Regions from separate parts of the Promicromonospora sp. NPDC019610 genome, predicted to be linked through region 1. Evidence: predicted binding sites of a transcription regulator. Region 1 holds the regulator's gene; each other region holds the start of a gene.

Region 1 (9,463 bases):
CAGGTCTCCGTGACGGCGATGGAGTGCCTGGGCGGCAGGTGCCCGATGCTCGCGGAGTGCTTCCCGGACAAGGCCCGGGCCGCCGCCCGCGAGGCGGACGTGGTGGTCACCAACCACGCGATGCTCGGCATCGCGGCCACGGGCAGCCCGGGTGTGCTGCCGGAGCACGACGTCGTGGTGGTCGACGAGGCGCACGAGCTCACCGACCGCGTGACGTCGTCGGCCACCGTGGACCTGTCCATGGCGTCGGTGGAGAGCGCGGCGCGGCTGGCCCGGCGGCACGCGGGCACCAACACCGACACCCTGGACGCGGCGGCGCAGAGCCTCGGCACCCTGCTGGTCACCGCGCCCGCCGAGCGGTTCCCGAACGGCCTGCCTGACGAGCTGCGCCTGGCCGTCGGCGCGGTGCGCGATGCCGCGCGCGAGGTGCTGAGCACGCTCAAGCCCGAGGGTGGCAAGGGCGCCCCGGGCAAGGACGCCGGCCAGCCCGACCCGGGACTGAAGATGGCCCAGGGCGCCATGCTCCAGCTCTTCGAGACGGCCGAGCGCATGGCGGCGCAGGACACGACCGCGGACGTGCTGTGGTGCTCGCGTCCGGACAACGGCTGGGGCGGGTTCGGCGACAACGTGACGCGGCTGCACGCCGCCCCGCTGCACGTGGCCGGCCTGATCCGCACGCACCTGCTGGGCGAGTCGACGGGGGTCTTCACCTCGGCGACGCTGGCGCTGGGCGGCACCTTCGACGCCGTCGCCGGCACGCTCGGCCTCAACGGAGCGGACGCCCCGCCGTGGCAGGGCCTCGACGCCGGCAGCCCGTTCGACTACCCCAAGCAGGGCATCCTCTACATCGCGCGGCACCTGCCCGCTCCCGGCCGCGAGCCGACCACGGAGGCGCAGCTCGACGAGATCGCCGAGCTCATCACCGCTGCCGGCGGCCGCACGCTCGGGCTGTTCTCGTCGCGGCGCGCCGCGAACGCCGCGGCGGAGGCGATGCGGGAGCGCCTGGACTTCCCGATCCTGGCGCAGGGTGACGACCAGCTCCCCACCCTCGTGCGTGAGTTCGCCGAGGACCCTGCCACGTGCCTGTTCGGCACGCTGTCCCTGTGGCAGGGCGTCGACGTGCCGGGGCCGTCCAACCAGCTCGTGCTCATCGACCGCATCCCGTTCCCGCGCCCCGACGACCCGGTCAAGGCGGCGCGCGCCCGCGCCGTCGAGCAGGCGGGCGGCAACGGGTTCATGGCGGTCTCGGCGCAGCACGCGGCGCTCCTGCTCGCGCAGGGCGCGGGACGCCTGGTGCGCAGCATGGACGACCGGGGCGTCGTGGCGGTCCTCGACCCACGGCTCGCGACGGCGCGGTACGCGTCGTTCCTCACCCGGTCGATGCCCGGGTTCTGGCCCACCACCGACCCGAAGCTGGTCCGCGCCGCGCTCGCCAGGCTCGACACATAGCCTGAGGGCATGGCAGCCCCTTCGGACGTCACCGCAGCCCAGCCCGCCGGGTCCCGCACCACCAAGATCGCCGTGGTGGGTGCGGGGGCCGTGGGATCGACGCTCGCCTTCGCGGCGCTCACTCGCGGCTCGGCCCGCACCATCGCCCTGCTCGACATCGACCGGCAGAAGGTCGACGCCGAGGTGCTCGACCTGCAGCACGGGCTGATGTTCACGTCGCAGGCGCACGTGATCGGCTCGGACGACCCGGCGGTGTGCGAGGGGGCCGACGTCGTAGTGGTCACGGCGGGCGCCAAGCAGAAACCGGGACAGAGCCGCGTCGACCTCGCGGAGGCGACGATCGGGCTGATGCGCACCATCCTGCCGGGCCTGGTCGAGGTGGCGCCCGACGCGACCTACCTCATGGTGACCAACCCCGTGGACGTGGTGACCTACGCGGCGCTCAAGATCTCGGGGCTGCCGCGCGAGCGGCTCTTCGGCAGCGGCACCGTGCTCGACTCGTCGCGGCTCCGCGTCGTGCTCGCGGAACGGTGCGGGGTCGCCGTCGGGAACGTGCACGCCTACATCGCCGGCGAGCACGGCGACTCGGAGATCGCGCTGTGGAGCTCCGCGTCGATCGGCGGCGTGCCGCTGCTCGACTGGGTGCCGGTCGGCGGCGCCGCGCCCCTGGACGCCGCGGTGCGCGCGGAGGTGCACCGCGAGGTGGTCGACTCGGCCTACCGGATCATCGCGGGCAAGGGCGCCACGAACTACGCCGTGGGCCTGGCCGCGACCCGCATCATCGAGGCGGTGCTCAAGGACGAGCGCCGGATCATGCCGGTGTCCTCGCTGCTGGACGACTACCACGGCATCAGCGACGTGTGCCTGTCGGTGCCGTCCCTCGTGGACCGGCGGGGTGTCACGAGCACCGTGCAGGTGCCGATGTCGGACGACGAGCTGGCCGGGCTGCGCGCGTCGGCCGACAGCGTGCGCGCGGTGCAGCGGCGTTTCGGGTTCTAGCAGCAACGGCACAGGCCCGACCACCGTGAGCCGGTGGTCGGGCCTGTGCTCGTCTCGAAGCCTGTCGAGACCTCAGAGGCTGCGCAGCACCGCGACGACACGACCCAGGATCTGCGCCTCGTCACCCGGGATGGGCTCGTAGGCCGGGTTCTGCGGCAGCAGCAGCACGTGCCCGTCGGTCTGCTTGAAGGTCTTGACCGTGGCCTCGCCGTCGATCATGGCGGCGACGATCTCGCCCTGCTCGGCCACGTTCTGGCGGCGCACCACGACCCAGTCCCCGTCGCAGATCGCGGCGTCGACCATCGAGTCGCCCGCGACCTTGAGGAGGAACAGCTCGCCGTCACCGACGAGCTGGCGGGGGAGCGGGAAGACGTCCTCGACGACCTGCTCGGCGAGGATCGGGCCACCGGCCGCGATGCGACCGACGAGCGGCACGTACGACGGCGGCGGGGTGCTCGCGTCGTCCGGCACCGAACCGCCCCAGTGGACCTGGCCGCTGCGCCGCGGCTCGGGCCAGTGGATCTCGCCGCGCGTCGGCTTCTCGACCTGCTCGGCCAGGGGCTCGACGAGCTCCATGGCGCGCGGCCGGTTGGGGTCGCGGCGCAGGAAGCCCTTCTTCTCCAGCATCTGGAGCTGGTGCTTGACGCTCGACGGGCTGGCCAGCCCGACGGCCTCGCCGATCTCACGCATCGACGGCGGGTATCCGCGCGTCTCGAACGACTGCCGAATCGTGTCCAGCACAAGGCGCTGCCGCTCGGTGAGGCGGTCTGCCGGCGAGATCGCGTGCACGTCGGCGACCGCCCCGTCGCCCGGCGCGTCCAACGTGGCGACACCCGAGAGTGCCGTGTCGACGGCTCTCGTGTCGCTGGTCCCGTCCCGTCCCGTCATGCCCGTGCCCCTCCCGTTCCGACAAATGTTCTCCTGTGCGCTGCCCACTCTAGATCACAAATGTGCTCGGCTCAAACGAATGTTCGAGCGCGTCTCGACTTCTACGGTGTCCCGTGCTACACAATGGTACGAGCGTTCGACGAACGTGTGTATGACGGACAAGAGTTCGAGTCACCTTACGAGGAGGGGCCATGGGGGACGTGATCCCGCTGCGGCAGTACACCCCGGCGTACGGGCCGGCGTATGCGACGGTGTCCGGATCGGGCGCGGCCCGGGCCTATCGGCCGGGACCGGCGTACACCCCGGGCCGGGTGCCCGCGCCGCCCCGGCCCCGTCCCGCTCACTCGTACACGCCCCGCGGCCCGCGCACGGTCGCCGACCGGCTCGGTCTCGCCGGGCTGCGGCTCACCCGGCGCGGCCGCTTCGTGCTGGTGCTGCTGGCGATGCTCGTGGTCGCCCCGATGGCCACGTGGGGAGCGACCGCCGTGGCGAGCTCGCCGGGCGAACCCACGGAGGTCCGGGTGCACGCCGTGCAGCCGGGGGAGACGCTCTGGGGCTTCGCCGAGCAGATCGCGAAGCCCGGGGAGGACGTGCGGCAGGCGGTCGCGCGCCTGCAGGACCTCAACGAGATGACGTCGGGCACCGTGCGGGTCGGCGAGCTCCTCCTGCTCCCGAAGGACTGACCGGAAGGCCCTCGAAAAGTGGCCGGACGCCCCGACGAAGTGGACGGAGGCCACGATTCGCCGTCAAATGTTGCGGCGATGTTGCATGGGGGTGGTTTGCCCGCTTACGGTCGGGGCGCGACCGGATGTCTCCGGTCCGTGGCCGACCACGCAGGAGTCAGCATGCACTGCCCGTTCTGTCGCCACGCCGACTCGCGCGTGGTGGACTCGCGGACCGCCGACGACGGCCTGTCGATCCGGCGCAGGCGGCAGTGCCCGAACTGCAACCGGCGGTTCACGACCGTCGAGACGGCGAGCCTGTCGGTGGTCAAGCGTTCCGGCGCGACCGAGCCGTTCAGCCGCGACAAGGTCGCCGCCGGGGTGCGCAAGGCCTGCCAGGGCCGCCCCGTCAGCGACGACGACCTGGCGATCCTGGCGCAGCGGGTCGAGGAGACCCTCCGGAGCAACGGCAGCGCGGAGATCGACGCGTACGAGGTGGGCCTCGCGATCCTCGGCCCCCTGCGCGAGCTCGACGAGGTGGCCTACCTCCGGTTCGCGAGCGTCTACCAGTCGTTCGACTCGCTCGAGGACTTCGAGAGCGCCATCACGTCCCTGCGGGCGGAGCGCGCCGAGCGTGCCGCGGAGCGGGCTGCCGCGCAGGCGTAGCGGGCCGAGCGGGGCGCGCGTCGAGCCGGGGCTGAAAAGCGATTGGCACCGTGGCGCGCGGTGGTGCAGGCTGGGCCCGACGACGGACCCGATCGAGGGACCCCCGAAACAGGAGGAGGTGATCGGTGTGACGGACGAGAAGCCTGGTGCCGAGGAGGCGGTGGCTCAGGACGCTGAGGCGCCCAAGGCCGCGACCGCGCCGAGCGTGGACGCGAAGGCGCGGTTCAAGGAGGCGCTGGACCGGAAGAACGCCGCACGCGGCCGTACCGCCGCAGGCGATGTGAACACGGGCTCGGTGCACGGTTCGGAGACGACCGGCCCCGTGCAGAAGATGTTCCGCCGCAAGTCCGGCTGAGCCTGCTCGACCGAGGCCGCCGACCGGGTATCAGACCTGGTCGGCGGCCTTCATCGTGTCGCGGGGCGCCCGACGAAGGGACACCTGACCCGCGATGGCACGGTTCATGACACAGTTCGAACGCCCACGGGTGCGCTTCGCGGTCAACGGGGGTCGGACCTCGGGATGCGGACGCCGGCGGCGCGGAGTCTGGACTCGAAGAGCGTGGACAGTCGTGCCATGGCCGGTGTCGGCTTGTCACCGTGGCGGGCGATCATCGTGTACCGGGGCGCGGTGTCGGTCCGTGCCTGCAGGCTGGTGACGGTCTTGAGCAGTGCGGGGTCGGCCAGGTAGTGGTCTGCCGCATCGGCGGCGAGACGGTCGATGCGGGGGTCGTCCGCCTCCCCGGTCGCGGCTTCGGCGATGCGCCTGGTCAGGGCGATGAGCCGGGTGTCTTGCAGGGCGTGCTCGAACTGGGCGAGGTAGTCGTCGAAGCCTTCGGGGACCAGGGCTCGCGCCAGTACCCAGCCCTCCCTGGTGGCCGCGACCTCGTCCTCGGAGTATCCGAGGCCGAGCATCCGCTCCAGCAGGGCCACGGCGCGGTCGGGCAGCAGCGCCCGGTCGCCGTCGGCGAGGCGGCGCAGCATGGCGCGTCGCGCGGTCAGCTCCGCGATGTGTTGGTCGAGCTGTCGTTCGACCTGGACGAGCGCGGAGGCGAACAGCGCGGCGTCGGCGTCGAGCAGGGGGCCGATCTCGGCCAGCGGTACCCCGGCGGCGGCCAGGGTCCGGACCTGCACCAGCCTGAGGAGGTCGTCCGATCCGTACCGCCGGTATCCGGAGCTGTCGCGTCGGGGTTCGCTGACCAGGCCGAGCTTGTGGTAGTGCCGCACCGTCTTGATCGTGATGCCGACGAACGCGGCCGCCTGGCCGATCGTGACTCCGTTGTGCATCTGCTCATCCTGCCAAGTGTCCGGGAGCGCTGATCGCGTGTGCCGCTGCGAGGTGCGGGGACCGGCCGCGCCGGGCTCGGCGAGCTCGGCGCGGCGAGCGTTCTCTTGGTCTACGCGGGTCCGCTGCCGAATACCTCGTTGAGGAGGCGCTGCTGGGCGCCCTGGAACGCCGCGGCGACGGTGAGGTTCGCGTCGTCCACGCAGTTCAGCGCGGCGGTCAGGGTCTTCGCCCCGTCGGGGGTGGCGTACATGAGCGCCGCGTGGCCCACCGCGGCGCCGTTGTGGGAGATCACGGTGGCACCGTCGTCCGTGGTCAGCACGAACACCCCCAGCCCGTAGTCCATGTTCGGGATGCCCGTCGCACGCGGGGTGAACATCTCCTCGCGCAGCTCGTCCGGGAGGAGCTTGCCGCCGGTGAGCGCGGCGATGAACGTGTGCAGGTCCTCGGTGGTCGAGATCATGTCACCGCCGGCGGAGACCCAGGAGGGGTTCTGGCGGGTGATGTCGACCGTGCGCGGCTCGCCGTCCTCGTCGTACCGGTAGTAGGCGTGGGCGTGCGGCTCGGCGATCTCCGCGTCATCCGGGACCACGGTGTGCGACATGCCGAGCGGGGTCAGGATCAGCCGCTGCATCTCCTCGGTGACGGTACGGCCGGTGACCTTCTCGATGAGCAGGCGAGCCAGGACGTAGTTGGTGTTGGAATAGCTCCAGCCTGCTCCGGGCTCGAACCGCGCAGGCTTGGACAACGCGAGGTCGACCAGCTCCTGGGGCCGGTAGGTCTTGAACCGGTTGTCCAGCCACTCCTTGCCGTGGGGGCCGTAAGGGATGGGGATGCCGAACACCATCGAGCCGTCCTCGTAGACCTCGCCGGTGAAGTTGAACAGGCCGCTGGTCTGCTGGAGCAGCATCCGCACCGTGATCCGCTGGTCGATCCCGAACTCAGGCAGGTGGTCCACGACCGCGTCGTCCAGGCCGATCCTGTCCTCGGCCACGAGCTGAAGCACCAGGGTCGCGGTGAAGGTCTTGGTGTTGCTGCCGATCCGGATGTGACCGTCGGCAGGAGGCTTCACGTCCCCGCCGAGCTCCGCCGCCCCGGCGGTGCCGACCCACTCGCCCTGCTCGTCGTTGACGCGGACCGACAGCCCGATGATGCCGGGGTCGACGATCGCCTCGATTGCCCGCTGGAGACGGTCGGCGGTCCGGTTGGAAACGGTGGTGGTCATGGTGGTTCGCTCCTTCGAAGCGCTCGATTCTCTTCGGCGTCCTGCCGATGCGAGAACCGTCCACCTTGACCCCGGGTCAAGATCAATCGTGACGTGCGTCACGGTGCGACGGGGCGACCCCCTGGCCGACGCCGACGTGGCCCGCACCTGGCTCAACTTCACCGTCGTGCGGGCCGATCAGCCACGGATCCGAGGACGTGGTCGGTCTGATGCCGCGGGGGCGTCGTCCTGCTCGGCGATGCTGCTCAGTACCTCGGCGGCCGCGAGCTCGTCGCGGGCGGCGAGCCGGTCGAAGCCGTCCACCGCCGGGTACACGTAGCGCCCCAGCGTCGCGATGAGGATCGCGCCGACGACGAGCACGCCCATCAGCACCGGGATGACCGGGTCGTAGGAGCCCAGCTGGTCGTAGCCCACGCCGAGGAGCAGCGGACCGACCGCGCTGCCGAGGATGAACATGGCCTGGACCGGACCGATGATCTGGCCGAAGTTGCGCATGCCGAGGTACCGGGTGATGAGCAGGGCCAGGAGGTCGCCCTCGATGCCGAACGCGATGCCGATGAAGGCGACGGCGACGGCGGCCGTGGAGAACGGCGGGTGGAGGAAGAACATGCCGGCGATGGGTGCGAGCATGACGACCGGGCCGACGACCGAGCCGTGGACGCGGTCGATGATCAGGCCACCCACGACCCGCCCGACCAGGGAGGCGAGACCGAAGACCACGAGCAGCTGGGCCGCCTGGTCAGGGCTCAGGCCACGGTCGGTCATCATCGGCACGAGGTGCACCTGCAGGCCGATCACCACGACACCGACCAGGCCCAGCCCGAGGGCGATGTTCCAGAACTGCCGGGTGCGCAGCGCCTCGCGGAACGTGAGGCCCGGGAGCTCGAGGCTGACGTCGCGGTCCCCGACGTGGGTCTCCTGGACGAGCCGGCCGCGCACGTGCCGCTCGGCTCGGCCGCGCACGAACAGCGTGACCATCGTGACGGACACGAGCGCCGCGATCAGTGCCAGGTAGCCGTAGGTCTGGCGCCAGCCGACGCGCTCGATGAGCGCCCCGGCCAGCACCGGGCCGAGGGCGGCGCCGAGGCCGATGATGCCCGTCACGATGCCGACGGCGAGCGCACGGTTGTTGTCGAACCAGCTCACGACGGCGCGGGTCGCGGGGACCGCCGTCCCGCTCCCGAAGAACCCGACGAAGAAGCACGGGACGAAGTAGAGGGCCTCGACGGGCGGCGTCAGGCCGATGGTGGCCATCGAGGCGGCGAACAGCACGAACGCGGGGACGAGGACGTACCGGGCGGCGTAGCGGTCGACGAGCCGGCTGGCGATGATCAGCCCGATGACCATGCCGACCGCGGCGACCGAGTACGCCCCGGTCACCGTCGTCCGGCTGAAGCCGGTGTCCTCGACGATCGGCAGGACGAAGACACCGGTGGTGGCCATGTACATCTGGGGGCCGACGGCGTTGGCCGTCCCCGCGCCGACGACCACCCACCAGGGGCTGCGGCGTCGGGCGGCGGGCCGGGGAAGGGAACTCATGTGGCTTCTCCTGCGGGTCGGCTCGTGGGGCGCGCGGTCGTCGGCCGGGCGGTCACGCGGTCGGGAAGGAGGTCTTCGTCAGCTCCTCGGAGACCTGCCAGACGCGCGCCGCCTCGGTGAGGCTGCGGAGCGGCCGGTGCATCCGCTGCTCGGACGGCGCACCGCCCAGGGTCCCCGGGCCGCTGGGACCGTAGAGCGTGCCGGGCTTGGCGGCCGGGTCGGTCGCGGCCATGAGCGCGGGCAGCCCGGCGGTCTCGGCCGTCCCGAGCAGGATGCCGTGCTCGGAGAGCCAGCGGATGCGCCGGATGTGGGGCGTGTCGGCGCTGCGGCCGATCTCCGGACGGGCGGCGAGCAGGCTGGTCGGTGCGACGCCGGGGTGGGACAGGTTGCTGGTGATGCCCCACCCGTGGGCGCGGCTGCGTCGTTCCAGCTCCAGGCCGAACAGCCCCAGGGCGATCTTGGACTGGCGGTAGGCGCGCATGACGTCGTACGAGCGCTCCCAGTTCAGGTCGTCCCAGCTGATGGTGCCGCTGGCCGAGGCGACGCTGACCTGGGAGGTCACCCGGGCGTGCCCGGCGCGCAGCAGGGGAAGCAGGTGGGCGACGAGGGCGAAGTGGCCCAGGTGGTTGGTGCCGAGCTGCACCTCGAACCCGTCGACCGTGGTCAGGCGCTGCGGGGGCCGCATGATGCCGGCGTTGTTGATCAGGATGTGGATCGGGTGGCCCTCCGTGCGCAGGGTGTCGCCCAGCGCCT
Region 2 (9,463 bases), 110 kb from region 1:
ACACGATGGCCGACGGCGAGCCCGCCGGCCCCCTGCGCGTCATGACCCTGACCGCCTTCGACGGCGTCCAGACCAACCGGAACGTGCCCACCGGCGGCCTGACCGAGTTCGACCCGTCGACGGTGCTCGCGCCGCCCGGCGAGGGCTCCGAGGGCGAGCTCCGCCGGATGAACCTGCGGATCGGGCAGCTCGACGGCGCGGAGCTGCCGCTGCCGCTCGAGCCCCGCACCGTCGACGTCGAGGGTGACTGGGCCTACGACCCGCTGCGGGACGAGGTGCGCAGCGGCGAGGGTACCCAGCAGGGAGCGCCGTACACCGTCGAGATCGCCGACCGCGGGCTCACCCCCGAGCTGCTGCGGGCCACGCCGACGGCGGGCGACCCCCGGTCGGCCGGCTACACGGAGGTGCCGGACACCGAGCACCGGGACGACATCGCCGCCTACGCCCAGGAGATCGCCGGCGACGCGCCCACCCGGTTCGACGCGGCGGTCGCGCTGCAGAACCACCTGCGCTCGGGCGCCGGGTTCGTGTACAACCCGGACGCCGACTACCGCGGCTCGTCGGACACCGTCTGGGACTTCCTGCAGAACAAGGAGGGGTACTGCACGCAGTACGCCCTCTCGATGATGGTGATGGCCCGCAGCCTCGACATCCCGGCGCGGATCGGCGTCGGCTGGCTGCCCGGCCGGCCTGACGGTGACGGCAGCTACCGGGTCACCGGCCAGGACTCGCACGCCTGGCCGGAGATCTACTTCCCGTCCGTCGGCTGGGTCCGCTTCGAGCCGACGCCGCAGGTCCAGACCGGCCCGCTGCCCTCGTACGCGAACCCCGGCACGGGCACGGCGCCCAGCGCGTCGCCCACGCCGTCGCGCGCCAACGAGGTGCCCCCGCAGCAGCCGACCCAGCGGCCGGAGCAGTCCGAGGCGGGCGCCACGGACGACGCGTCGTCCGGCAGCCAGGTGTCCGACCAGACCCTGCCCGGCTGGGCCTGGGTGGTCGCGGTCATCGTCGCCCTCGGGGTGCTCGGGGGCGCCGCGTGGCTGCTGCTGCGCCGTCGGACGGAGGTCGAGGAGCTCGATCCCGAGCGGGCCTGGGCCCGTGTGCTGGCGCTGCTCGCCGAGCGGGAGGTGCGGCTCGGCCCGTCGGTCACGCTGCGCCGCGCGCCGGAGGTCATCGCCGACCAGGTGCGCGCCAGGACGGGCACACCCCTGCCCGACGACGTCGCCGAACGGCTCACCGCCCTGGCCGACGCCGCCGAGGACGAGCGCTACGCCCGCGACTCGACGCCCCCGACGGCCGCCGAGCTCGAGGAGCTTACGGCCACGGTCACGGCGGAGCTCACGGAGGCCCTCACCCGCCCCCGTTGAGTGCTGGCTATTTGCGGCTCTCACGGCTTGAGAGTCGCAAATAGCCAGCACTCAACGGGGAGAAAGACAGGAGCCGGGCCCCTCGGGGCCCGGCTCCTGTCATGTGCGGTCGTCCGGTCAGGACCACCGGGAACGGTTGGCCGGCTAGCGACCACCCTGGTTGCGCCGGTTCTCCCAGCGCTCTTCGAGGCGGGCGAGGAAGCCGGAACGACCACCACCACCCTGCCGCTTGCGGGCCTTGCGTGCTCCCCCGTTCGAGGGCTGGACGGTGCCGTCTTCGCCGACGACGCCGACCGGACCCTCCTGCTGCTTCTTGCGCGGTCCGAGGAACGCGAAGACCACACCCGCGAACATCAGCACGAAGCCGATGGCCCCGAGCCACGTACGCGACGTCGCTGCACCGACGACAAGAAGAAGCAGGCCGACGACTACGCCGGCCCCGGACAGCACATAACGGAGCGCGTTACCACGGCCTGTGGACTGGAGCGTGTTCGCCAGCCGCGGGTCGTCTGACGTCAGAGCACGCTCCATCTGCTCCAGCACCCGCTGCTCGTACTCGGACAGAGGCATCGAGACCCCCGGATCTCGCAAAGGAACAGTGTCCCTTCCAGGATAGGACGACCCGGCCGTCGTTGGTAGTCGACATCCCGGGCATACCCATGACTATAGGGGCAGATCAGTAAAGATGCGTGCCGTTCTTGCGGTGTACACCCAGGTCGATCGCCGTTTTCCCGAACTTCTCACGCACCGCGTCGAGCGCGAGCTCGGCCTCACGCTGCGCTCCGGAGCGTGGATCGACCGCTTCTTCGAGCGTCGGCTGCTGGGTGGACCCGTCCCGTTCCCGAAGGTTTTCACCCCGCACGCCGACCAGCCGCACCGGGAGACCCCCCAGATCGACCGCCGCCACGAGCTCGCGCGCCACGAGGTAGATGTCCCGCGCGACGTCCGTGGGCCCGTCCAGCGTCCGCGACCGGGTGAACGTCGCGAAGTCGCTGGAGCGCACCTTCACCGACACCGTGCGCGCCAGCACGCCCTGGTGCCGCAGCCGCGCCGCCACTCGGTCGGACAGCTCCAGCACCCGGCGGTTCACCGCGTCGGCGTCGTCCTGGTCGGTGCCGAAGGTGGTCTCGGCGCCGATGCTGTGCTCGCGCTGCTCGGGGACGACGGGGCGCGGGTCGCGACCCCAGGAGAGGTCGTGCAGGTGCGCGCCGCTGACCCGGCCGACGGCCGCCTGCAGGCTCGGCAGGTCCGTGCGGGCCAGCTCCGCCACGGTGGTGATCCCCCACGCGGCGAGCGACTTCTCGGTCTTCTCCCCCACGCCCCACAGGGCGCCGACGGGCAGCGTGTGCAGGAAGTCGACGGTGGCGTCCACGGGGACGAGCATCAGGCCGTCCGGCTTGGCGTGCGTGGAGGCCAGCTTGGCCACGAACTTGTTCCGGGCGATGCCCACCGAGGCCGTCACGCCGTGCTCGGCCTCGATGCGGCGGCGCAGCTCGGCGCCGATCATCGTGGGCGGGCCGAGGCGCCGCCGGGCCCCGCTGACGTCCAGGAAGGCCTCGTCCACGCTGATCTGCTCCACGAGCGGCGTGACCTCCTGCAGCAGGCCCATGACCGAGCGGGAGACGTCGCGGTACAGCTCGTGGTCGGGCCGGACCACGACGGCCTGCGGGCACAGCAGGCGCGCCCGCGTCATCGGCATCGCGGACCGGACGCCGAAGGCGCGCGCCTCGTAGGTCGCGGCCAGCACGACGCCGCGCTCCTGCGCGCCGACGATGACCGGCAGGCCACGCAGCTCCGGCCGCCGCGCCAGCTCGCAGGACGCGAAGAACGCGTCCATGTCCAGGTGCAGCACCGAGCAGCCGGACTCGTCCGACCCCCAGTCCCGCCTCGCCGCCGCTGACCGCGGCCCCTTGCTCACGAACGTGCTCCGTTCCCGTACTTGCCCAGTGCTTGTCTGCCGGCTCCTGCCGGCGCCGGTCAGGACGCCTCGGGCACCAGGGACAGGCGCTGCGTCGCGAACCCGGTCTCCGGGTCCACGAGCATCGCCACCTCGTCCCGGAAGTCCTCTGCGCACGCCAGCAGCTCGTCCGCCCGCGCGGGCTCCACCTGCTCCGGGCGCCCGGCGTCCACGGCGGCCCGCAGGGGCGCGCCGGACGCGAAGTAGCCCGACCAGGCCGCGAGGTCCGGTTCGGCGTGCGCGAGCATGTCCCACACCGTCCGCGCGCCGGAGCGCGCCGACGGGCGGCCCCGCAATGCCACCACGGCCGCGGCCGAGCGGATGGCCGCGAGGTGCGCGTGCACGAACCGGTCGCCCGGGTCGGCCGCACGCGCGGCCTCGGCGAGCTCCGCGTCCGCCTTGCGCAGCAGTGCGGTGACACCCGGCGGGACGGCGCGTGGCACGAGCATGCGTGCCGAGACCACGTCCCGCCCGCTCTGAGACTGCATGGTGCCCATCTCGAACCTCCGATCGAACCCCTTGTGCGACACTATCGAACATACGTTCTATCCTGTCAAGCGCACCGCCGGCCCGGGAGACACTGTGCTCATGGCCCGCCGCTCCGCCCGACGCCGCCCATCCTCCTCCGCACCACTGACATTCCCCGCCGAGCTGCCCGTCGGCCCCGTGCCGATCAGCACCGGTACCGCCGAGGTGGTGCGCGACCCCGACTTCCCTCAGCGGGTGACGCTGCACGTCAACGGCGTACCGAGCTCCAGCCTCGACCTCGCCGACCCCGGTTTTCTCGACTTCGAGTACATGCAGCAGATGGCCGCGTTCGTGGCACTCCTGCCGCCCGGGCCGCTGCGGGTGCTGCACCTCGGGGCCGCCGGCAGCGCCTTCGCGCGGCACGTGGAGCACGAGCGGCCCGGCTCCCGCCAGCTCGGCGTCGACCTCGACCCCCGCCTCCTGGAGCTCGTGCGCGAGTGGTTCGCCCTGCCGCGCTCGCCCCTGCTGCGCCTGCGCGCCGACGACGCGGGACGCGCCCTGGCCTCCGCCCGCGACGCCTCCTACGACGTGGTGGTCCGCGACGTGTTCGCGGGCGACCGCACGCCCGCGCACCTCGTGGGCACGGGGTTCGCGGCCGAGGCGCACCGCGTGCTGCGCCCCGGCGGCGTCCTCCTGGTGAACTGCGCCGACCGGCCGCCGCTGACCACCGCGCGCCGCGAGGTCGCGAGCCTCGCGGAGGCCTTCGGGCCGGATGCCGCGGTACAGGGCCGGCTCGCCGCGGTCGCCGAACCCGCGATCCTCAAGGGGCGCCGGTACGGCAACCTGGTCCTCGCGGCCGTCCGCGCGCTGCCCGCGGACCCGCCGCAGGACGACGTCCGGCCGGACAGCCAGGACGGCAGCCCCGAGGACAGCCGCAACAGCACCCGGGACGCCGTCGGGGCGGAGGGCGCGCACGAGGGCGCCCAGGACGCCGCACAGGGCCCCCAGGGGACCCGCGACGTCCTCGAGCTCCCGGACCTGCGGGACGCCCGCCTGGGGCGCGCCCTGCGCACCCTGGCGGTGCCCGCCACCCTCCTGGCCGGCGACGACGCGGCGGCGTTCGCCGGCACGGCGGCCCCGCTGGCGACGCCGGCTTCCTGACCACCCCGTACGTCTGACACGTCGCACCACCCCGTACGTCTGACACGCCGCCCGGGCGCGCGAAGAAGGCCGCCCTCCCCGGAGGGAGGACGGCCTTCTCACGAGTTACGTCAGAGCGGCACGACTGCTTCCGCCTGCGGACCCTTGGGACCCTGCGTGATCTCGAACTCGACCCGCTGGGCCTCCTCGAGAGACCGGTACCCGTTGGACTGGATTGCGGAGTAGTGCACGAAGACGTCGGCGCCGCCGCCGTCCTGGGCGATGAACCCGTACCCCTTCTCCGCGTTGAACCACTTCACAGAACCCTGCGCCATGCTGTCCTTCGACCTTCCGTCCGGGATCCGACGGCGAGCCCGTTGCCCGCCCCCGTGCCGCAATGCTTTCCCGACTTGCTCACGACACGGCGGACGTGGCCTTGGTACGTCACTGCAACGTGCGCCAGTGTGGCATGGACCACTCAAATGTGCCACGGAACACGCACATTTCTGCCGCAGCTATGACACACCGGGCCGCAGAGTTACCTGCAAACCCAGCTCAGCGCCTGTTTTCGGGCGCCGAAGTCGGCACGCTCCTGGGCACTGGCTGGGAGGTCGGCAGTCTGCATCGAGGTCGGCACAGGCCTGTGCCGACCTCGATGCAGAGTGCCGACCCGGCGGACCGGGGTCAGGGAGACTGCCGACCTGGCGGGCCGGAGGCTCAGGCTCTACCTTCTGCGCCCGAACCGCCGGCTCAGTCGCCGTTCTGCTGGGCGAGGAACCGCTCGAACTCCGCGCCCAGCTCCTCCGCGCTCGGGATCGGCGTGGTCTCGGCGAGCAGGCTCGGCCGGCCGATCGACCGGGCGAAGGCGTCGTACTGCTCCTCCAGCGCCTTCACGACGGCGGCGATCTCGGTCGACTCCGCGACCTGCTTCTCCACCTCGATCTTGGCGTCGGTCGCGGCCTCCTCCAGCGCGGGGATCGCCAGGTCGAGCCCGGTCGCCCGCTCCGTGTGGTGCAGCGCGACCACCGTGGCCGGCGGGTACTGCGACTGCGCCAGGTAGTGCGGCACGTGCACGGTGAAGCCGAGCGCGTCGTGCCCCGCCTCACCGAGCCGGTACTCGAGGAGCGCGGACAGCGAGCCCGGCACCTTCACGCTGCCGAACCACGACGTGTAGTCGTCGACCAGCCCGGGCCGCGTGGCGTGCGCCGTCAGGGACAGGGGGCGGGTGTGCGGCAGCCCCATCGGGATGCCCTGGATGCCGACCACGAGGCTCACGCCGAACCGCTCGACGAGCTGGATCAGCCCGGCCACGACGCGTTCCCACTGCAGGTCCGGCTCGGCGCCGTGCAGCAGCAGGAAGCCCGTGCCCTCGGCGTCGGTCAGGTGGTCGACCGCGAGGTAGGGGGCCTGGTAGTCGGCCCACCGGTCGGAGTCGAAGGTCATGGTCGCCCGCTTGGAGCGGTAGTCGAGGAGCTGGTCGACGTCGAACGTCACCAGACGCTCCACGCGGAACTCGTCGATCAGGTGCTCGACAGCGAGGTCGCCCGCACTGCCGGCGTCCACGAAACCGCGGACGGCGTGCAGGAGGACGGGCCCGTCGGAGCTGCCGGGCACGCTGCGACCCAGCGTGCGCTCCACCGCTGCCTCGTCGACGTCGTAGATGCCCTGGGGGTCAAGCACGTGCGCTCCCTCGCTCGTCGGAGTACTGCCGATCACCCGGTCCGAAAGGGTGTCTGCTCTGGTCCAACGTCGGGACGGCCGGGTGTCTTCCCGTTACGCCCACAGCGTCGCGAGCAGTTCCCCCATCAGCGGCCGGGCAGGCGCACGACGGACACGAAGAAGTCGTCGATCTGGCGCACCACGTCGATGAACCGGTCGAAGTCCACCGGCTTGGTCACGTAGGCGTTGGCGTGCAGGGAGTAGGAGCCCACCACGTCCTCCTGGGCGTCCGACGTGGTGAGGACCACCACGGGGATGTGCCGCAGCATGGGGTCGCCCTTGGCGACGGCGAGCACCTCGAGGCCGTCCATCTTCGGCAGGTTGAGGTCGAGCAGCACCAGGTCAGGGGTCGGCACCTTGGCGTACTGGCCCTGCTTGCGCAGGAACTCCAGCGCGCTCACGCCGTCGCCGACCACGGAGACGTTGTTCGCGACCCGGTGGTCCTCGAACGCCTCGCGCGTCATCAGGACGTCACCCGGGTCGTCCTCCACGAGGAGGATCTCCATCACCTTCTGACCGCTCACGTTGACCACCCGGCCCGTACCTGTCCCATGGAGTCCTCACCGGCGGGCCCCTTCGTCGCGCCCCGCCGTCGGCCCTGGTCAGGCCGCTTCATTGAAGCGTAGTCGACTGGGCCCGTTCGGTCGAAAGGCGCCCCGTGGCAGGTTGCCCCTGCCGCCGGGCCAGGGTGAACCGCACGATGGTGCCGCCGCCGTCCGCCGGCTCGATCCAGATGCGGCCCTTGTGGTACTCCACGATGCGTTTCACCAGCGAGAGGCCGATGCCGGTGCCCGCATACTGCTCGCGCGAGTGCAGACGCTGGAAGATGACGAACACCCGCTCCGCGTACTGGGCGTCGATGCCGATGCCGTTGTCCACCACCGAGATCTCCCAATGCGCCCGCATGCTGCGCACCTCGATCCGCACGTTCGGCGTGCGCTGCGGGTCGCGGAACTTGAGCGAGTTGCCGATCAGGTTCACGAAGATCTGCTGCAGCAGCGCGCGCTCGCCGTGCACCACGGGCATCGGGTCGTGGACGATCTCGGCCCCCGACTCCGCGATTCGCTCCGACAGCTCGGACAGCGCCGCCGTGAGCACACCCTCCAGCTCCACGTCCTCGCGCGGCACGCCCGTGCGGCCCACGCGCGAGAAGCTCAGGAGGTCCTGGATGAGCCGCTGCATGCGCTTGGCGCCGTCCACGGCGAACTCGATGTACTGGTCGGCGCGCTCGTCGAGCGACCCGCCGTACCGCTTCTGCAGGAGCTGCGTGAAGCTCGCGACCTTGCGCAGCGGCTCCTGCAGGTCGTGCGAGGCCACGTAGGCGAACTGCTCCAGGTCGCGGTTGGACCGCTCCAGCTCGCGCGCCTGCTCGCTGAGCAGGGTGTGCGCGTTCTCCACCTCCTGGTGCGACAGGCGGATCTCCTCCACCTGGTGCACCAGCTCGCGGCGCATCGTCTCCACGTGCATGGCGAGCAGGGCCACCTCGCCCGTGCCGGCGGGCCGGATCTCCCGCCCGAGCACCCCGCTGCTCACCACGCGGACGGCGGCCGTCAGCTCGGTCAGCGGCCGGATCACCCAGGACTCCAGGGCGAGCCACATCATCGTGCCCATCAGCACGACCACGAGCACGAGCGTCGCGACCGCCCCGAGCAGCAGCCGTTCCCAGACGGTCCGGGTCTCCACGATCGCGTCCCGCTGCGCCCCCAGCTCGGCCAGGTAGTGGACGACGGCGGCGTTGGCCGCCGCGTACAGCGCGTCGCCCTCGACAGTGGGCGGGGCCGTGCTGAGCAGCTCCATGCGGCAGGCCACCTGGCCCGCCGGCGCCGCCTCGACGGCCGCCACCACGGGCTCGGCGTACTCGTCGAACCACGCGTCGGTGCGCCGGACCGCCTCCTCGTAGGCCCGCGCCACCTCGGCGTCCGACTGCAGGGCGCGCCGCTCGACGTCGCCCAGGAGCATGATGCGGCCGGTCGACCCGACGGCGCGCGTCCAGGGTTCGAGCGCGGCCTCGTCGCAGGTGGCGCGGTAGGCGCGGAGCGACGAGTCGGCGTCCGCGAGGGCCAGGGAGGCCCGCTCACCGTCCACCAGGGCCCGGTAGTAGGGGCCGTCGGCGCGGGCGTCCAGGCCGCGGGACTGGACCAGGGCGAGCACCGCGACGGCGAGCGCGAGGACGAGCATGGCGGCGACCGCGCCGAGCAGCCGCGCGAGGCGACGACGCATCGACACACCGGTGAACCGGTGCTCGTCCGGCACCAGAGTCATGCCCGCGACCACTCCACCGAGTCGGCCAGGGTCGAGGTGCGTTCACCGGGCTCCGTGGCGCCGGCGCCGGCCCAGCCGACGAAGAGCAGCGCGGCGTCGTCCACCAGGGGGCCGCCGTGCAGCGCGCGCACCCGGCGCAGCACGCGGGTCACGACCTCGTCGGTGCCCTGGTCCATCTCGTGCTCCACGACGGAGCGCAGGCCGTGCGCGCCGAGGCGCGGCATCCGGCCGTGCGCGCTGGGCGGCAGGACGGGCGTGCCCCCGGGGTCGGCGCCCACGGCCGCCTCTACGAGCCCGTCCGTGTAGAGCACCGCGGTCCACACCTCGGGCAGGCGGACGCGGTGCGCCACCCAGGTGCCCTCGACGGGGATGCCGAGCGCGCGGCCGCGGTCGGACGACGGCAGCTCCTCGCACCGGTGGGTGGCGGTGGCCTTGCCGTCCGGCGTCTGCGGCACCACGAGCAGCGGCGGCAGGTGCCCCGCGAGGTAGACGTCCATGTGCGCGCGGTCGGCGGAGATCACGGCCTGGCAGATGGTGACGAACACCTCGG
Region 3 (9,463 bases), on a different contig from region 1:
CATGCGCGCCGCGCCCGACCTGATCCTGCACACGCCGGAGATGTTCGACGCCGTCGACGACGCGCTGCGCACGCTCGACGGCGACGCGTTCCTGGCGGTGCTGCCCGACCTGCGGCGGGCCTTCACGTGGCTGCGGCCCACCGAGACGCACCGGCTCGCGAAGCGCGTGGCGGAGCAGACCGGGGCGCGGGTGGACCAGGTGGACGTTCGGGTCGCGCTGTCGGAGGAGGACCTGGCGACCGGCCTGGCCCTCGACCGCGAGCTGGTCGCGGTGCTGGAACGGGACGGGCTGGCCCACTGGGGCCCGGCGTCCGCAACGACGAGAGCCGTGGACGCCGCCGGCGCCGGCACGGCAGGAGGAGAAGCATGAGCGCGACCGGTCGGGCGGCGTCCGATCTCGGGGGGTCCCGACGTCGGGTGCCCGGACGCGGGGCGTCCGAAGAGCTTGACGCACCTGACGCGGCGCCGTCGGTCTCCGACGACGAGGCTGCCCGGCGCTGGCGCCTGGTGCTGGGCCGGTACGCGGCCGACGAGCTCCAGGTCGGTCAGCAGGACCAGGGGCTGGAGCGGTCCCTGCGGTACCTGTACGACCGGGAGTACACGGCCCGAGGGCACCGCGTCGGTCGCGGCACCGGCCCGGGTGAGGGCGGCGGCGCGCGCGGAGGTGGCGGGGGCGCTGGCCTGGGCGGGTCCCAGCCGCACGGCGTCGACGTCACCGCGCTCGGCTGGTTGAGCGAGGCCGGCAGCCTGTTCCCTCGGGAGACCTTCGAGCGCATGCAGGTCGACGCCGTGAGCCGGTACGGCCTCACGGAGCTCCTGCAGGACGAGACCGCGCTCGAGACCCTCGAACCGTCGCGTGAGCTCGCCGTCGCGATGCTGCAGGTCAGAGGTGCCCTGGGCGACCAGGCCGCGGCGGGTCTGCGGCGGATCATCCGCCGGGTCGTCGACGACGTCGTGCGGCGGCTGCGGCCTCGCTTCGCCACCGCGGTGAACGGCCGCATCGACCGGTCGCGCCGGTCGATGCACCGGGTCGCGCGGAACTTCGACTGGAAGCGCACCCTGCGCGCCAACCTCGGCCGGGTCGACGCCGACGGCCGGATGACGGTCCAGGACGTCCGCTTCTCCGCCCGGGCGAAGCGCACCCTGACCTGGGACGTCATCCTGCTCGTCGACCAGTCGGGCTCGATGGCGCCGTCGCTGCTGTACTCCGCGGTGTGCGCCGGGATCCTGTCCGGCCTGCCCGGGATCAACGTGCAGCTCTACCTGTTCGACACCTCGGTGGTGGACATGTCGCACCTGGCCGCCGACCCCGTCGAGGTCCTGATGACCGCGCAGCTCGGGGGCGGCACCGACATCGCACGGGCCGTCCGGCACGCGGAGCAGCAGGTCCGCAACCCGTCACGGACCGTGGTGGCGCTGGTCAGCGACTTCTACGAGGGCGGATCGGTGTCGAACCTGCTGACGACGGTGCGGCGCATGGCGTCCTCCGGCGTCACCATGCTCGGGCTCGCCGCCCTGGACGAGGCGGCCGAACCCGTCTATGACCAGGGCACGGCCCGGCACCTGGCGGAGTGCGGCATGGAGGTCGCCGCGCTCACGCCCGAACGGTTCGCCGAGTGGTTGGGGGAGGTGCTCTCATGAGCGACCGGAAGACCTACGCGTGGGCGGCGCCCTACGCAGGCCTGGACGACGACGCGCTCAAGGCGCTCGGCAATGCCGGCCTGCTGCGCCGGGCCCGCAAGGACATCGTGACCGAGGTGTCGTACGACGCCAAGGGCGCGGTGCTCGACGTGTCCGGCATCTCGGTGCGGGTGGACGGCCGCGGTCCGGCCGCGGTCGCGTGCGACTGCCCGACGGCGGGTGTGTGCCAGCACGTCGTGGCGGCCTGCCTGTGGGCGACCGGGGTCGCGCCCGACGTGGCGCCGGCAAGCGCTGACCCGGGCACGGGCACCGGCGCTGGCGCTGGCACGGGTAGGGGCACTGCCGCGGGCAGGGAGACGGGCGCTGCTGCGATCGTCGCCCAGTCCATGCCCCGGGCGGCCGGATCGGCGACAGGACCTGGTGGGTCGGCTGCTGCTGGTGCGGTGGCGGCGGGTGGTACGGAGACCGCGGGCCGTGCCCCGTCCCCGGCGGTGCTGAAACGTCGGCGGGAGGCGCTCGCGGAGGTGCGCGACGTCGTCGGTCGGCTCATGTCGGGCGGGCTGTCCCACCTCGGGGCGGACGACGCGGAGTCGCTGACCGCGCTGGCGGGCCGGGTGCGGGTCGCCGGGTTCGACCAGGTCGCGCCCGAGCTGGTCGGCAACGTGCGGTTCGACGGTCTCGTCCGGGTCGCCGGCGGCCTCGTCGCGGGCCTCGCCGGTCGCGACGACGCCGTCACGGAGTCCGACCTGCTCGACGCCTTCGCCGAGATCTGGGCGATGTGCGAGGTGCTGGAGCGGGCGGCGGACCCGGCCGGACCTGTCCGACCTTCGGGAGCTGTCTCGGGCGGGCCGGGGAATGCCGCAGGTGCGTCCGGTCGCGCCGTGACAGGCCGCCCAGCGACAGGCCGCGGCGGATCCGGCAAGGGCTCGGACGACGAGATCGACCTCCCGCGCTGGGTGCCGCTCGGGGCCCGCTGGTGGACGTCGCAGAGCGGGTCGCGCGGCCTGGCCTACCTGGGCTGGGACAGCGAGACCGAGGCGGGTGCGCCTGCCACGACGGACGCCGGCCAGGTGCGGCAGGTCGTGACCGGCCGCCCGTCGGGCAGCGACCCGCGGTTCCAGCGGAGCTGGACCAGCCCGCTCCTGTGGAACAGGTCCCTGAGCACCCTCTGCGAGGGGGCGTTCGCCCTCACCCAGGTGCGGACCAAGCCCGACGGAGGCCTCGGCGCGGGCGGCACCCCGGTGCTCCAGCGCCTGGAGGGCGACGGGTTCGACCTCGACGAGCTGCGCGTGATCGCCGAGCGCACGGGGGCGGGCGGCCGGCCGCGAGACGTCGTGGGGTTCGGTCGGCGTCCGGCGAACGTCCGGCTCGTGCTGGTCCGCGACGTCGGCGAGGTGGGTATCGACGAGGTGCGGCAGGAGCTGACGCTCTCCGTCGTCACCTCCGACGGCGACACCCGGCAGTTGCGCCTGCCGGCCGCGGGGGAACAGGCGGTCCAGACCCTGTTGTCGGTGCGGGCCAGGCTGGTCGCGGTGACGATCGAGCGCCGCGAGGAGCGGGACGAGCCGGTCGGCCTGTTCGTGCGTGACAAGGGCGCGATCCGCCTGGTCAGTCCCACGATCACGCCGGCCTGGTCGCTCGAGAACAGCTACTGGGACTTCTGGCGCAAGCGGATCCGCAAGCTCAAGGCCCAGGCGTCCTCGGCGAAGGCTGTCCGACCGCCGACGGCAGCGCCGCCCCCGGTACGCCGCGTGACGCTGCTGCTGGGCGACGTCCTGCTCGCGGCGGCGGCCACCGGCCGGCCGGTGCTCACGGTGCGGCAGCGGTCCGACGTCGAGCAGGCGCGTGTCCTGGCCCGGGACCTCGGGCTCGCGACGCTGGAGCGGACGGCCCAGGGCCTGCTGGTCGGCGACCTGACGCCGCCCGCGGTGCTCCACGCCGCCTTCGTCGTGGGCCGGGCCCGCGCCGTGGCGGACGTCGCGGGCTGACCGACCTGCCCGCCCCGGCCGACACGGCGGCCGGGGCAGCGCAGCGGTACGCGCCCGTGCGCACGGTTCGGGCTGTTTCATCTCCGTTCCCTCATCGCTCGGTGCGGGCTGGCCGTCGGCGTGATCTCCGTGCAGTGCCGGTTGACCAGGGTCCAGCCGGAGTGGCGGGCGCCGCCGGGATTCCCCGTCCAGCGCATGGTGATGCCGGTGGTGTCGACCAGGTCGTGGTGATGCCAGCACAACAGTGCGGCGTTGCGTGCACTGGTGTCGCCGCCGTCGGCCCAGTGGCGTTCGGCGTGGTGGACCTCGCACCGAGCGGGCGGCTGGGTGCAGTCGACGTAGACACAGTGTCTGTCGCGGGCGATCACAGCGCGGCGCATCTGTCCGGTGACGGTGCGCTGCGCTCGTCCGACGTCGAGCACCTGGCTGTCCGCCCCGAAGACCACCCGGGTCACGGCGGAGTCGCACAGCAGACGGCGCAGCGTGGCGGTCGGGACCAGCGACGCGGAGATCCCGAACCGGGCGGGTGCCGCGGTGACGTCGGTCAGGCCGGTCGGCTCCTGGATGGTGTGCCCGGCGGACGGGGAAGGCTGACCGAGGAGCCGATCGCCGGACTGGCCGGAGACCTGGCCGGAGACCTGGCTGGAGAACTGCCCGGTCAGGCGGGCGAGCTCCGTCCACGACACCGTCACGGTGACGTGTGGTCGCACGGCCGCACCGGTTCCGGAGAGGCCGTTGTCGAGCACGGTGCGGGCGAGGTCGGCCAGTGCCTGGGCGCGACGCTGTGCGGGTGTGCGCTCGTCGCCCGGTGTCGGCGCTCCCATCACCGAGTCCATCGCGGCCCGCAGCGCCTCGCCGTGCTCATCGGTGAGGAACCCGTTGACGTGGTAGCCGCCGAAGGTCTTGGCCACGTCGAGGTGTTCGCGCTCCGTCGCCTGCTTGTATCCCCGCTCGTCGGACTCAGGATCGGCGACGCGGGCGAATCGGTCGACGAACCGGCGGAACACGAGCGGGCCGTGCTGGTCGGCAAGATCCAGGAGCAGCTCCTCTCCGGTCGGGGACAGGGCCGCGCGCCCGGAGCCGCCGGCACCGTCGGTCGCCGTCTCAGCCTCCTCGGGGTGCTCGGGTGCGTCCGGTTGGTTCGTCGTCCCGTCGCCCGGCGTCGTGACGGTCTCCGTCCCGCCCCGAGGCGTGACGCTCACCCGTCCCGGGTCGACCGGGCTGGCCAGTGCCTTGCGCCGGTCGTCCGACGTCGGGCCGACGTCGACCATCGCGCGCACCTGGTCCATCCCGAGCCGCCCGGTCAGAGCGGCGGCGAGCGTGGCCGGAAGGTGTTCGAGCAGACGTTCGCCGGTGAGCGCCTCCCGACTCGCGGTGCGCATGGTCACCTTCTCCCGGCGGGCGAGCCAGGTGCGGAACGTCCGCGAACCGTCGAGTGCCCACATGCCGTCCGCCTCGATGCGAGGCAGCCAGGTCATCCGGAGGATGTCGAGCTGCGAGCACACCGCGCGCAGCAGCGGCGACGCAGCGGTGAGGCGCACGCCGATCCCGGTTGCACCGCCCAGGGCAGCCCCGTCCAGTGCTGTCGGGCCTGCGGCGCCGATCAGCTCTCGTGTCACGTCCTGGAGGTCCGTGAGGATCTCCTCGAGCGAGCGTGCCCCTGCGGTGGTCGCGCTCGGTTGTGTCAGCACCATCGGTCCACCCCCTCGATCCGGCGCTCGGCCTCGTACCGGCGATGCATCGACGATATAGAACATCCGTACGTGCTTCTAGGCAGATTTAAGATCTGTGGACAACTCATGGACCGCCTCATGCTGCGGGCTGTCCCGTCCGCCGAGTGTCAGTGGCGCACGGCAGACTGGGCCCATGCACACGGTGGTCTCGCGGGACGGCTCCGGCATCGGCCTGCGGCCGGTGTCCGACACGGGCGTGCCCGAGGGAGAGCTGCGGGCTGTCGAGACGCCCGCCCTGGCCCAGGAGGTGGCCGCCGGCGAGACGGCTCGCGTCCGCTGGACCTGGGACGACACCAACGGCTGGTACCCCGCCCTTCTCGCCGAGGGGGTCCGGGTCGACCGCGCGCACGACCTCCGGCTCGCGCACGCCGTGCTCCGCGCCTCAGCGCTCTCGGCGCACACGGCGCTCGCCGAGGCCGGTCCTACGGCCTGGGACCGGCTCACCCCGATCCCGCCACCGGGCGGTCCGACGGCGGCCGCGCTGGTCCGGCCCGACCGGCACCCCGGCGCCGAGGCGCTCTTCGACCTCGGCGAGAGCAAACCCTCCGTCACCATCCTGGCCAGCGTTGCAGGAGGTGCTGCAGAAGACGACCCGCTCGACCCCGTCACGGAGCTGGCCGCCCAGCTCCGCGCGGTCAAGGACAGCACCGACCCCGGACGGCTCCGACTCCTGCTCGCGGCGGAGTCCGCGGGCGCGCTGGCCGCCGCCGAGATGCATCACGCCGGCCTCCCGTGGCGGGGCGACATCCACGACGAGATCCTCACCGAGGCGCTCGGCCCGCGGCCTCGGCCGGGGGCACGGCCCGCGAAGCTGGAGGCCCTGGCCCAGCAGATCCGGGCCGCGCTGGACGCCCCGCCCACGCTCAACCCCGACTCCCACCAGGACCTGCTGCGCGCCATGGAGTACGCGGGTGTGGGCTCGCGCAGCCTGCGCAAGTGGGAGCTGGAGAAGCTCGACCACCCCGTGATCGCGCCGCTCCTGGAGTACAAGAGCCTCTACCGCCTCTACACCGCGAACGGCTGGAACTGGCTCGACACCTGGGCGCCCGACGGGCGGTTCCGGATGGAGTACGTCGTGGGCGGCGTCGTCACCGGCCGCTGGGCCAGTACGGGTGGCGGCGCGCTCCAGCTCCCGCACAACGTGCGGCGCGCGGTGGTCTCCGACCCCGGCTGGACCTTTGTCGTGGCCGACGCCGCGCAGCTCGAACCGCGCGTCCTGGCCGCCCTGGCCCGCGACGAGCGCATGGCCGCCGCCGGCCGCACCAAGGACGGCGCGAGCACCGACATGTACGCGGGGATCGTCGCCACCGGCGCCGTCGACTCCCGCGAGCACGCCAAGGTGGGGATGCTCGGCGCCATGTACGGCGGCACGACCGGCGTCAGCGCCCAGGTGCTGCCCCGGCTGGCGCGCGCGTTCCCGCAGGCCATCGACCTGGTCGAACGCGCGGCCCGGGCGGGGGAGCGTGGTGAGGTGGTCACCACGCGCCTCGGCCGCAGCTCGCCCCTGCCTGGCGAGTCGTGGGCCGCGGTGCAGGGCTCCGCGTTCGACGAGGACGCCGGCGCCGACGCCCAGTCGCGGGCCCGCAGCCAGACCCGGTCCTGGGGCCGGTTCACCCGGAACTTCGTGGTGCAGGGCACCGCGGCGGAGTGGGCGCTGTGCTGGATCGCGTCCATCCGGCGTCGGCTCTGGGCGCTCGGGGAGGACACGTCCGACGGCGTCCCCGGGCTCGCCCCGGCACCGTTCGACCGCAGGCCGCACCTGGTGTTCTTCCTGCACGACGAGATCGTGGTGCACGCCCCGGCGGCGCTCGCCGACGTCGTCGCACAGGAGGTGCGGGACGCCGCCGACGAGGCCGGCCGGCTGTTGTTCGGCGACTTTCCCGTCGACTTCCCGCTCAGCGTCGCCGTGACCGAGAGCTACGCGGACGCCAAGGGCTGACCGCCGGCTCGCCGCTACCGGTCCAGTTCTACCGGTCCAGCACCGCCTTCAGCGACGCCTCCAGGATGTCCACGCCGCCGTGCAGGTCGTCCTCGCTGATCGTCAGCGGCGGCGCGATCCGGAAGATGCCGCCCATCCCTGGCAGCTGCACGATGTTCATGTGCAGTCCCCGGTCCAGGCAGGCCGCGGTCACGGCGCTGCCCAGCGCGTCGGCGGGGGCCTTGGTCACCTTGTCGCGGACCAGCTCCACACCCTGCAGCAGCCCGCGGCCGCGGACGTCGCCGACCACGTCGTAGGCGTCGCGGAGCGCGAGCAGCCGCCCGGTGAGCTGTTCGCCCAGACGCGCGGTCCGCTCGACGAGTCCCTCGCGCTCGATGACGTCGAGCACGGTGAGCCCCACGGCCGCCGCCAGCGGGTCCGAGACGTGCGTCGTGTAGAAGAGGAACCCGCGGTCGTAGCAGACCTGCTCGATCTCGGCGCTCGTGATGACGGCGGCCACCGGCAGCCCTGCGCCGAGCGTCTTCGACAGGGTCAGGATGTCGGGCGTGACGCCGTCGCGCTCGAACGCGTACATCGTCCCGGTGCGGCCCAGGCCGGTCTGCGCCTCGTCCAGGACGAGCAGCATCCCGCGCTCGTCACACAGCTCCTTGAGCCGGCGCAGGTACCCGGGCGGCAGGTCGATGATCCCGCCGGACGACAGGATGGGTTCGACGACGCACGCGGCGAGGCTGCCGGCGGACTGCTGGTCGACCAGGGCGAAGCCGTACGCGAGCTCGGCCTCCCAGTCGTACGACCCGTCGGCCGAACGGAACGGCGAGCGGTAGGCGTTCGGGGTGGGCAGGGCGAGGTTCCCGGGCGTCGGCGGACCGTAGCCGCGGCGCCCCGCCGAGAAGGTCGCGGACGCCGCACCCTGCGTCATGCCGTGCCACGAGCGGTCGAACGAGACGATCTCGTAGCGGCCCGTGTACAGCTTGGCCATCTTGATCGCGGCCTCGTTGGACTCCGCGCCCGTGCTCAGCAGCATCGCCTTGTCGAGGCCGGCGGGCAGCGTCCCGGTCAGCCGGTCGGCCAGCCCCAGCACCGGCGCGCTGAGCATGCCGCTGAACAGGTGGTCCAGCGAGGCGACCGACGACGACACCGTCGCGACGATGTCCGGGTGCGCGTGCCCCAGGATCGAGCTCATCTGGCCCGACGTGAAGTCGAGGATCGGCGTGCCGTCGCTGTCGTAGACGTACGAGCCGGCGGCGCGCTCGATCAGCCGCGGGCTGAAGCTGGGGCCGTAGCGGATCAGGAGGCGGTCCGCCTCGTCCTGGAACGTCATGTCGATCGCCGTCCTTGTCGTGGTGAGCCGAAGGCCATCCTCGATCGCACGAAAGGATCAGGACAAGCAAACAAAACCGCGCGACCGTTCGCTATCCCCGTACAGTCGCGTCATGCTCAACCCCCGGCGGCTCGAGATCCTGCGGGCGGTCCTCGCGGCCGGCTCCATCAACCAGGCGGCCCGGAACCTCAGCTACTCGCCCGCGACGATCAGCCAGCACATGACCGCGTTGGCGCGCGAGACGGGGCTGGTCCTGTTCGAGAAGCGGGGGCGTGGCATCGTCGCCACCGACGACGCGCGGCACCTGGCCGACCAGGCCCAGGTGCTCCTGGCCGATTTCGGTCTGCTCGAACGGGTCGTGGCGGACCTCCGCAGCGGTCAGGGCCAGCACCTCGCCGTCGCCTGCTTCGCCTCGGCCGCCGAGCAGTGGATGCCGACCGTCGTGCGGGGCGTTCGCGAGCTCCAGCCCAACCTCACCGTCGAGATCAGCCTGAACGAGCCCGTCGACGGGCGCGGACGACGGCGGCCGGACCTCGACGTCCGGACCGAACCCGCCGGCGGGGCCGAGGTGCACCTCGACGGATACCGGCGGCACGAGCTCACCGTCGAGGGCTTCGTCGCCGTGCTCCCGGCCGACCACCCGCTCGCCGCCGGCCCCGGGTCCAGCCCTGGGTCCGGCCCCGGGTCTGGCCCCGACGTCGACCTCGGGGTCCGCTCCGAGATCAGCCTCCGGGACCTCGCCGGCGAGCCCTGGATCGACTACGACATCTACGACAGCCCGATCGGGCAGATCGTCCTGACCGCGTGCAGCGCCGCCGGGTTCACACCGCGCTACGCCGCC

The links. The regulator LexA, encoded in region 1, represses DNA repair genes until DNA is damaged. The targets are predictions, from matches to a motif close to TCGAACANNTGTTCGA.
Region 2: ACH45N_RS10950 (SAV_6107 family HEPN domain-containing protein) is a predicted target of LexA. The motif match lies at 3,857-3,872, and genes of this name have one in related genera.
Region 3: ACH45N_RS20995 (DUF222 domain-containing protein) is a predicted target of LexA. The motif match lies at 5,379-5,394, and genes of this name have one in related genera.

Annotation. Positions count from the first base shown of each region.
Region 1 covers NZ_JBIRXX010000001.1:2,340,739-2,350,201, forward strand. The annotation lists gene ACH45N_RS10425 (ATP-dependent DNA helicase) at 1-1,449, shown strand, start outside; gene ACH45N_RS10430 (L-lactate dehydrogenase) at 1,459-2,448, shown strand; gene lexA (transcriptional repressor LexA) at 2,521-3,336, opposite strand; gene ACH45N_RS10440 (LysM peptidoglycan-binding domain-containing protein) at 3,528-4,019, shown strand; gene nrdR (transcriptional regulator NrdR) at 4,182-4,664, shown strand; gene ACH45N_RS10450 (DUF5302 domain-containing protein) at 4,792-5,019, shown strand; gene ACH45N_RS10455 (MerR family transcriptional regulator) at 5,163-5,948, opposite strand; gene ACH45N_RS10460 (serine hydrolase domain-containing protein) at 6,059-7,171, opposite strand; gene ACH45N_RS10465 (MFS transporter) at 7,349-8,710, opposite strand; gene ACH45N_RS10470 (SDR family oxidoreductase) at 8,763-9,463, opposite strand, start outside.
Region 2 covers NZ_JBIRXX010000001.1:2,449,108-2,458,570, reverse strand. The annotation lists gene ACH45N_RS10965 (transglutaminaseTgpA domain-containing protein) at 1-1,367, shown strand, start outside; gene ACH45N_RS10960 (DUF3040 domain-containing protein) at 1,512-1,937, opposite strand; gene ACH45N_RS10955 (DNA polymerase IV) at 2,044-3,285, opposite strand; gene ACH45N_RS10950 (SAV_6107 family HEPN domain-containing protein) at 3,345-3,812, opposite strand; gene ACH45N_RS10945 (spermidine synthase) at 3,913-4,953, shown strand; gene ACH45N_RS10940 (cold-shock protein) at 5,064-5,267, opposite strand; gene ACH45N_RS10935 (proteasome assembly chaperone family protein) at 5,683-6,612, opposite strand; gene ACH45N_RS10930 (response regulator) at 6,738-7,157, opposite strand; gene ACH45N_RS10925 (ATP-binding protein) at 7,264-8,913, opposite strand; gene ACH45N_RS10920 (PP2C family protein-serine/threonine phosphatase) at 8,910-9,463, opposite strand, start outside.
Region 3 covers NZ_JBIRXX010000002.1:2,087,446-2,096,908, reverse strand. The annotation lists gene ACH45N_RS21010 (DUF5682 family protein) at 1-370, shown strand, start outside; gene ACH45N_RS21005 (VWA domain-containing protein) at 367-1,641, shown strand; gene ACH45N_RS21000 (hypothetical protein) at 1,638-3,629, shown strand; gene ACH45N_RS20995 (DUF222 domain-containing protein) at 3,707-5,323, opposite strand; gene ACH45N_RS20990 (bifunctional 3'-5' exonuclease/DNA polymerase) at 5,496-7,301, shown strand; gene ACH45N_RS20985 (aspartate aminotransferase family protein) at 7,330-8,622, opposite strand; gene ACH45N_RS20980 (LysR family transcriptional regulator) at 8,735-9,463, shown strand, end outside.